4 regions of the Micromonospora sp. M71_S20 genome follow, and region 2 is predicted to be linked to each of the others. Evidence: riboswitches for the same ligand, from Rfam matches in the RefSeq annotation. Region 2 holds a riboswitch; each other region holds the start of a gene.
The links. A riboswitch is a leader RNA that binds a small molecule or an ion and turns the genes downstream of it on or off. The one in region 2 is predicted to bind cyclic di-AMP.
Positions count from the first base shown of each region.

Region 1: another riboswitch for cyclic di-AMP. It lies ahead of DER29_RS11360 (C40 family peptidase); the one in region 2 lies ahead of DER29_RS09100 (hypothetical protein).
Region 3: another riboswitch for cyclic di-AMP. It lies ahead of DER29_RS26120 (hypothetical protein); the one in region 2 lies ahead of DER29_RS09100 (hypothetical protein).
Region 4: another riboswitch for cyclic di-AMP. It lies ahead of DER29_RS01690 (C39 family peptidase); the one in region 2 lies ahead of DER29_RS09100 (hypothetical protein).

Region 1 is NZ_RCCV01000001.1:2,493,009-2,495,200, reverse strand. It holds gene DER29_RS11365 (N-acetylmuramoyl-L-alanine amidase) at 1-611, opposite strand, end outside; cyclic di-AMP (ydaO/yuaA leader) riboswitch at 850-983, shown strand; gene DER29_RS11360 (C40 family peptidase) at 996-1,616, shown strand; gene dcd (dCTP deaminase) at 1,687-2,192, opposite strand, start outside.
Region 2 is NZ_RCCV01000001.1:2,028,210-2,030,401, forward strand. It holds gene DER29_RS09095 (YibE/F family protein) at 1-694, shown strand, start outside; cyclic di-AMP (ydaO/yuaA leader) riboswitch at 861-992, shown strand; gene DER29_RS09100 (hypothetical protein) at 996-2,012, shown strand; gene DER29_RS09105 (carbonic anhydrase) at 2,111-2,192, opposite strand, start outside.
Region 3 is NZ_RCCV01000003.1:207,912-210,103, reverse strand. It holds gene DER29_RS26125 (cation diffusion facilitator family transporter) at 1-486, shown strand, start outside; cyclic di-AMP (ydaO/yuaA leader) riboswitch at 640-771, shown strand; gene DER29_RS26120 (hypothetical protein) at 785-1,870, shown strand; gene DER29_RS26115 (SRPBCC family protein) at 1,957-2,192, opposite strand, start outside.
Region 4 is NZ_RCCV01000001.1:376,959-379,150, forward strand. It holds gene DER29_RS01690 (C39 family peptidase) at 87-932, opposite strand; cyclic di-AMP (ydaO/yuaA leader) riboswitch at 1,158-1,299, opposite strand; gene DER29_RS01695 (acyltransferase) at 1,618-2,192, opposite strand, start outside.

The DNA.
Region 1 (2,192 bases), 460 kb from region 2:
GCGGCGTCGGCGCTGTCCGCGCCGGAGTACCGGGCCACCGCGCCGTACCAGGCCGCCGGGTCGGTGTCGGCGCCGACCGGGGCGCCGATCTCCTTCTGGTACGCGGCCAGCAGCGCCGCGCCGCCCCGGATGTTCGCCGTGACGTCCGTCCGCAGCGCCTCCTCGCTGGCGCCGGTCAGGTCGGCGGCGGCGTCGACGGTCCGGAGTGCGGCCTCGGCGGGCGGCGGAGCGGCCGGCGGCTCGTGGGCCTCGGCCAGGGACGGGCGGGAGTCGTCGCCGCGCGGGTCCTCGGTGCCCTCGTCGTGGTGCGTGCCGCCGGACATGGCGGCGACGTGCTCGGCGTCGGTGAGGTGCATCGGTCCGTAGCCGCCGCTGGTGCTCGGCGTGCCGGCGTTGGTGTCCCAGCGGGACTGCAGGTAGGAGACCCCGAGCAGGACGCTCTCCGGCACGCCGTACTCGGCCGCCGCGGCGGCGTACTGCTGCTGCCGGTCGTCCACCGGCGCTGCTGCGGCGGCGGATCCGGCGGCGGTGAGCGGCGTCGCCGCCATGGCGGCGGCCACGGCGGCGGCCAGCAGGACGCGTCTGCTCCTCGATGTCGCTGACAGGTGCATCAGACCCCCAGTTCGGACGGGCGAAGTTGGGGCCACCTTCGCCCCGCCCGCCGCCTCTGGTCAATACCTTTCCGTCAGACACTTCAAAAGGAAGGAAATCTTCGTCGCCCGGGTTGCGGATCCGCCCGGCCCGGGTGGGTACGGAGTGTCACTGCCCGCAGGGTTGCGGATCGATAACGGTCGTCTCTACTCTGGTCATTCGTCGGCCGGTGACAATCCGTCCAACCAGGGCGGTGACGGTCCGACACCGCCGAGTCGCTGAAGAGCGAGCCGGGGACCCAGGTTCCCCGGGGTGAATCCGCAGTCCTGCGGTAGGGCGCCCCTTCCCGCCCGAACCCGTCAGCTAACCCGGTAGGCGGTCCGGAAGAAGGAGTACGAAGCCCGGTGGCACACCATGCCCCGCGGCCACCGTCGACCCGGTCGGCCCTCGCCGACCCGGTGACGGCTGCGCCGCGCCCACGCTGGTACCGCTGCACCACCGCCCTCGCCGCCCTGGCCGCGTTCGCCGTCGTCCTGGCCGGCGGCGCCACGGCGGCCCATGCCGAACCGACGGTCGCCGAGATCGAGCGGCAGATCGACGAGGACTGGAACAAGCTCGAACCGGTCATCGAACGGCACAACGCCACCCGGCAGGACCTGGCCGCCAGGCGGAAGCAGGCCGACGCGCTCGCCGCGCAGATCGGGCCGCTGGAGAAGCAGGTCGACCAGGCGATGGCGGGCGCCGAGGGGCCGAACTCGTACGACTGCTCCGGCCTGATGCTCGCCGCCTGGGCGAAGGCCGGGGTCTCGCTGCCGCACAACGCCGCGCAGCAGCGCCGGGCCACCGCGACCGTCAGCCGGGGCGAGCTGCGCCCGGGTGACCTGGTCTTCTACTACAGCGACCTGCACCACGTCGGCATGTACGTCGGCGGGGGCTGGGTGGTGCACGCCTCCCGCGCCGGGGTGCCGATCAAGATGAAGAAGGTCGACGACGGCCCGATCCACAGCTACGGCCGGCCCGGCTGAGCCGGCGGGACGGGCCCTCTCCCGACGCCTCCCGTGCGGGAGGCGGGTCCGTCCCGGCCCGCTACGTGAGTCAGCGGGTCGGCCAGGTGCGCCAGTGCTGCCAGGAGCGGCTCGGGGTCGGCCCGCGCTGTCCCTGGTAGCGCGAGCCGTAGACGGCCGAGCCGTACGGGTGCTGGGCCGGCGACGAGAGCCGGAAGATGCAGAGCTGCCCGATCTTCATGCCCGGCCAGAGGGTGATCGGCAGGTTGGCCACGTTGGACAGTTCGAGGGTCACGTGACCGGAGAAGCCCGGGTCGATGAAGCCCGCCGTGGAGTGGGTGAGCAGGCCGAGCCGGCCCAGTGAGCTCTTCCCTTCGAGGCGGCCGGCGAGCTGGTCGCCGAGCGTGATCACCTCCAGCGTCGAGGCGAGCACGAACTCGCCCGGATGCAGCACGTACGGCTCGCCCTCCGGCACCTCGACCATCGACGTGAGGTCGTCCTGCTGCTGGGCGGGGTCGATGTGGGTGTAGAGGTGGTTGTTGAAGACCCGGAAGAGCTTGTCCAGGCGTACGTCGATGCTGGACGGTTGCACCAGCG
Region 2 (2,192 bases):
GACCGCGCAGACCTCGGTGGCCGTGCTCGGCACGCTGGGCAGCCTGGTGCTGACCGGCGTCCTCGGCACGATCGCCACCGCCGCGACCCACCTGACCGGGTTCGGCTCCGAGGACGCCACCACCCTGTCGATGTACCAGGCCGACGTCGACCTGCACGGGCTGCTGCTGGCCGGGATCATCATCGGCTCCCTCGGGGTGCTGGACGACGTCACGGTGACCCAGGCCGCCACGGTCACCGAGCTGGCGCACGCCAACCCCGGGCTGTCCCGGACGCAGCTCTACCGGGCGGCGACCCGGGTCGGCCGGGCGCACATCGCCTCGACGGTGAACACCATCGTGCTGGCGTACGCCGGCGCCTCCCTGCCGGTGCTGCTCCTGCTGACGGCCGACTCGCGGGCGGTGACCCAACTTCTCACCAGCGAGTTCCTCGCCCAGGAGATCGTCCGCAGCGCGGTCGCCACCCTGGGCCTGATCGCCGCCGTGCCACTGACCACCGGGCTGGCGGCCCTGGCGACCACGGCGGGCCGCCGCGGCGGGGACGCCACCGACCGCGCCGCGCCCGCGCCGACGCCCCGGCCGGCCACCGACCGGTCCGAGGCGCTGGAGGCCCTCAGCGGGCCGCGCGGAGACACGCCGTCCGCCGCTCCCGCCGGATGGCCCGACCGGGACAGGAGCACGGACACCGCATGGTGACACTCCTCAGCGTGACCGAACAGGACGTACGGCCTGATAAACGCGTCACTGCTCACCGTCCGCCATTACGAAATAACGCATTTAGTCGGCTTAGGGACGTAGATCCCCGGGAGTGTTCTCGGGTAACCTCGCTGCCGGTCACCGCCGAAGGCGCGCAGCGGCGCCTGCGGTGCCGCCGCCCAATCGCCGCGAGGCGAACCGGGGACCCAGGTACGTGGGGTGAATCCGCGACAGCGGTAGGGGCCACTTCCGCCCCGAACCCGTCAGCTAACCCGGTCGGCGGTCGACGGAAGGGAAAACTGTGACGGCACCCCTACGCCGCTGGTTGACGCCCGTGGTGGCCGTACTCGCCGCCCTGGCGGTCTTCGCCGGGCCTCTCCCGGCGGCGGCCGCGGCCACCCCGCCCCAGCCCTCCGGGCACGGGGACGACGAGCCCAAGCTGCTCGACGACCTCATCGAGGCCCGGAACCGCTCCTACGTGCAGGCCAAGGCGAAGCTGAAGAAGTCGGAGGAGCGCCAGCTCGAACTGGCCCTGGAGGTCAACCGGGCGCAGGCCGAGCTGAACGCGCTGGCCCCCCAGGTCAGCCAGATCGCCGCCCAGTCCTACCGCACCGGGCGGATCGGCGCGGTGTCCATGCTGCTGGACACCGCCAGCCCCGACTCGTTCGTCAGGCGCGCCGCCGCCCTCGACGAGCTCAACCTGGTCAACTCCAAGAAGCTCGCCGAGGTGAACGCGATCAAGGACCGCGCCGAGCAGGCCAAGCTGGCGCTCGATGCCGAGGTTCGTGAGCAGCAGAAGCTGACGAACGAGATGGCGCGCGGCAAGCGCGAGGCGGAGAAGGCGCTCGCGCTGGTCGGTGGCAGGGGGCTGACCAGCGGCAAGGTGGTGGCCACCTCGCCGGTGGCGAAGATCGCGCCGGGGCGTACCGCCGACGGCGACTGGAAGCCCCTGTCCTGCACCGAGAACGACCCCACCACCTCCGGCTGCATCACCGCCCGCACGCTGCACATGTACAAGGAGGTCAAGCGGGCCGGCTTCAACCGGTTCGTCGGCTGCTACCGCTCCGGCGGGCCGTACGAGCATCCGAAGGGCCGGGCCTGCGACTGGTCGCTGCAACGCAGCGGCTTCTCCCCCTGGCACAACGACGACACCTACATGTACGGCAACAACCTCACCGCGTTCCTGGTCCGCAACGCCGACCGGCTCGGCATCTACTACGTGATCTGGAACAGACAGATCTGGTTCCCGGCGACCGGCTGGAAGTCCTACAGTGGCCCGTCGAACCACACCGACCACGTCCACGTGTCACTGCTCTAGCCGGACCGCACGCACACAGAGGGCCGCCCCCCGCCGGACGCGGGAGCGGCCCTCTGTCGTCGTGCGGGCCCGCCGCGACGATCCGTCGGCGGGCGGAGTCAGGCGAGCGCGGCGCTGGCCGCCGGCTCCGGCGCGTCGGCCCCACGGGCGGGCACCGAGGCCACCGTCCGCACCTCGCCG
Region 3 (2,192 bases), on a different contig from region 2:
CTGCGCTCCGGGGCGAAGGAGAGCATCAACGTCCACGGCGCGTACCTGGAGGTGCTCGGCGACCTGCTGGGGTCACTCGGGGTGATCGGGGCGGCGCTACTGATCGTCACCACCGGCTGGTGGTGGGCGGACCCACTGGTGGCGGTCGGAATCGGCGTGTTCATCCTGCCGCGCACCTGGCGGCTCGGGCGGGCCGCGCTGCGCATCCTGGTGCAGGCCGCGCCGGAGCACCTCCAGGTCACCGCGGTGCACGACCGACTGGCCGCCGTGCCCGGCGTCGCCGAGGTGCACGACCTGCACGTCTGGACGCTGACCTCCGGGATGGAGGTGGCCTCGGCGCACCTGACCATGGCCCCCGGCGCGGAGGTCGGCGCGGTGCTGGGCGCCGCCCGGGCCGCGCTGCACGACGACTTCCAGATCGAGCACGCGACGTTGCAGATCGAGCCGGGAGCGTCGCCCGGGGCCTGTGGGGCGGTCGAGTGGTAATGAGGACAACCTTAAATCTGGGAGGGTATTGTGGCTTTATGCCGGATTTGACTGTTAGTGGACGCACACCGTCCGTCACCTGCGGTGCACCAGTCACACCGGCACCGGTAGGCTCGGCTTCGGCCTCCGCCAGGCGGCACCCACCGGTGCCGGCGGTGGCCGCCGCCTAATCGCCCGACGGGGCGAACCGGGGAACCAAGTTCGTGGGGTGCATCCGCGTCAGCGGTAGGGATCTTCCGTCCCGAACCCGTCAGCTAACCCGGTCGGCGGCTGACGGAAGGACATGTGTATGCCAGTGATGGCACCCGTACGACGACGTGCCGCCCGCACGGCGGCCCTGATCGCCACGATGATCGCCCTCGGCGCCGCGGTGGCCCCGGTCACCGCCGCCCCGGCGGCGGCCGCCACCCGCGCCGGCCTGCTCGCCGCGGCTCCCGGCCAGGACGAGGAGGGCGGCACGCCCGCCCTGCGGGCCCAGTTGGAGGCCGCCAGCAAGGGCTACCTCGACGCCAAGCGCGCCCTGGACACGTCGGCCAAGCGGCAGCAGCAGCTCGCCGCGCAGCTCAAGACCACCGAGGTCGAGCTGACCGCGCGCACCGCCAAGGTCGGCGAGATCGCCGGGGCCGCCTACCGCACCGGCCGGCTCAGCGTGGCGTCCGCCCTGCTGAACAGCAGCTCCCCGGACGGCTTCATGGACCGCGCCGCGGCCCTCGACGCGGTGGCCGCCAAGGAGGACCGGGCCCTGCGCGAGCTCCAGGCGACCCGGGACGAGGCCACCCGCACCAAGCTGGCCCTGGACGGCGAGATCCGGGAGCAGCGCAAGCAGGTCAGCGTGATGGCCAAGCGCAAGGAGCAGGCCGAACGGGCGCTGACGGTCGCCAACCGCGAGCAGCAGCAACAGCGGCAGCAGTCCGCGGGCGGCGGCTCCTCGCCGGGCGGCACGTCGAGCAAGACGGCGAAGGCGGCGCCACGCAACTCCGACGGCTCCTGGCCGCGCGAGTCGTGCAGCGTCAACGACCCCACCCCCGCCAACGGCTGCATCACCCCGCGCACCCTGCACGCGCTCAACCAGGCCAAGGCGGCGGGCTTCACCCGCTACGTCTCCTGTTACCGCCCCGGCGGCTCGGGCGAGCATCCGAAGGGCCGGGCCTGCGACTTCGCGGCCCAGAAGGGCGGCTTCGGCGGCGACGCCACGGGCGGCGACCGGACGTACGGCAACAACCTGTCGGCGTACTTCGTGCGCAACGCCGACCGGCTCGCCGTGCTCTACGTGATCTGGTACCGGCAGATCTGGCTGCCGAGCAGCGGGTGGAAGTCGTACAGCGGGGCCAACGGCGACCCGTCCAGCGACCACACCAACCACGTGCACCTGTCGGTCTACTGACGCCCGCGCCCCGGCGACCCGCCCGGCGCGGGGTCGCCGGGGCACGACGGCGCCGTCGCCTCCGGCCGGGCCTGGCTGCTTCGCGGTCAGCCGGCCGGCGGCCCGGGCGGGTTCGTGTCGAGGGCCGCGGCGAGGCGCGCGGCCAGCCCGAGATGGGCGGCGCGGGCCTGGCGGAACGCGTAGCCGAAGAGCGGCGCGGGCGCGGCGAGGGTGATCTCGACCTCGATGCGGACCACGCCGTCGGGCTCCGCCCGCAGCCGGGTGTGGTTGCGCACCGTGGTGGCGGGCCACTGGCGGGCCACCGTGACGATCTCGTCCGGAT
Region 4 (2,192 bases), 1.7 Mb from region 2:
CCGGACGCCGTGAGCGAGGGCCGTGACCCGGACACGACATCGGGCGCCGGCCCCGGAATCCGGGGGCCGACGCCCGACGGTGTCGCTCAGGCGGAGTAGCCGCGGGTGGCGGCCCAGTTCGCGAGGGCGATGGTGCTGATCCAGTACGAGGCGGTCGCCGGGTTGGCCGAGTCGGCGATCTTCACCAGCCGCCCCTCGTCCTGGTAGCCGACCACGGCGATGTAGTGGCCGCCGGGGAAGGAGTGCCAGCCGCCGTCGGTGTCCGTGGCGCTGCCGGCGACGTTGACCACGACGCCCCGCCCGTCGGCGATGGCCGCGACGACGTCGGCCTGGAGCCGGTCCATCTGGGCCGGGGTGGCCGCGCCACCAGGGATCATCCGGGTCCGGTACGGGTCGCCCTTCACCACCGCGTTCAGCACGCGGGTGGTGTCCTGGGCCGAGTCGGTGCCCATCTGGTCGGTACCCAACTGGGCACCGAGGGCGTCCTGGCTGCGCACGATGCCGGCGGCGCTGAGGGCGTGCCGGACGGCCGCCGGACCACAGTTGTAGAAGGTGGTCTGGGCCTGGTAGTCGTAGTCCAGGGTCTTGGCGGCCGGGGGCTTCGGCGGCTCCGGCTTGCGGGTCAGGTCCGGGTCCGGGGCGGCGCTGGAGGCGCGGGCCGACGGGGCCGCGCTGGACGCGGCCGGGGCGGCGCTGGACGGGGCGGTCGCGGCCCTGGCCTGGCTGCGCGAGGCCGCGGTGTCGTCCCGCAGTTCGGTCGCGGCCACCGGGGCCTGCGCGGCGGCGGGGGCCTCGTCGGCTCCGGCCAACAGCGCGCCCGTGCCCGACGCCAGCACGAGCGCCGCGGCGGACGCGGCGGCCAGCTGGTACGGACGCTCGGACGTGAGGCGACGCAACTGTCGCTTGAGGTGGTGCTTCACGGTTTCCTCCACGGGCTCGGGGGTGAGCGGCCGTCGGTCCGCGCCGAGGGCAGAACGGACCGACCGCGCGGACGGGCGTCCGGGCGGGTGTGGGCCACTCAGGGGATGCGCCCGGGATGCCGGGCGACGGACGGTGACCGGTGGGTCAGCTCGTGACCTGGGGGCGGACGAGCGCGGGCACCGCGGCGCCGTGGAGACGGCGGAACCGAGGGGTGGACGGGTGTGGCATGAGGATGGAACTCCTTCCGACACCGCCGACCGGGTTAGCTGACGGATTCGGGCGGGAAGAACGCCCTACCACGGGCCCACGGGCCCGCGGATTCACCCCAACAAGCACTGGGTCCCCGGTTCGTCGTTCACGATTAGGCGGGTCGGCGCGGCGTCGCCTCTGGCGATCGGGTACCGCACCGGACGCGCCGACATTACTGGCCGGTCCGCGCCCTGCCAACCCCGTCCCACCTGCTTAAACCTTGATCGGGAGACAATTTTTGCGGGCACTTCGCCACTGACGCGACTCAATGGGACGACCGTTTCTGCGGGCGCCTCCGGGTGATAACGGGACGAGTGGCGGACATCGGCGCCGAAACCCCGGCGGGAATCGACCGGGCCGCGCCGGATGACCGGTTCGCCGACGGGGTGACCGGCGTCACCGAAACGGTCGGGATTTCGTCGGCGGGCACTGCGGTCGCCGGGGCGGTCAGCGCGAGTCGACGTACGCCGGTCGGTGGTCGTCGTGCGGATCGGCGGTCCGGGGGCGCGGCACGGCGTTGCCCCGCTCCCCCGGCGGCGTCGCCCCGGGGCCGCCGGAGTGCGTCCCGGCGTCGCCCCCGTCCCGCGGCGTCGCCCGGGCCAGCCTGCGCGGGGTGAGCAACCGCATCATCGGCGTCTCGACGACGCGGTGCAACAGGCCGGCCAGGGCCAGGTTGACCAGCAGGAAGCCGAGCACCACCGCCGGCCCCCGCCAGCCGGTGAAGCCGACGCCCCAGTCGCCGGTGAGCCGCAGGACGGTGATCATCACCAGGACGTGCACCAGGTAGAAGGCGAAGGAGACCTCACCGAGCCAGATCATCGGACGGGACCGCCACGGCGAGCGCCGCCCGCGCACGTCCGCGTCCGCGGCCGCGGCGATGACCAGGATGTACGCCACCGAGAGCAGCGCCGCCCACAGTTCGGCGCGGACCCACTGCGCGGCGACCACCCAGGTCGCCACGAAGACCAGGCTGGCCAGCGGCAGGCCCGGCCCACGCCACCGGCCGCGCCGCATCAGCTCGG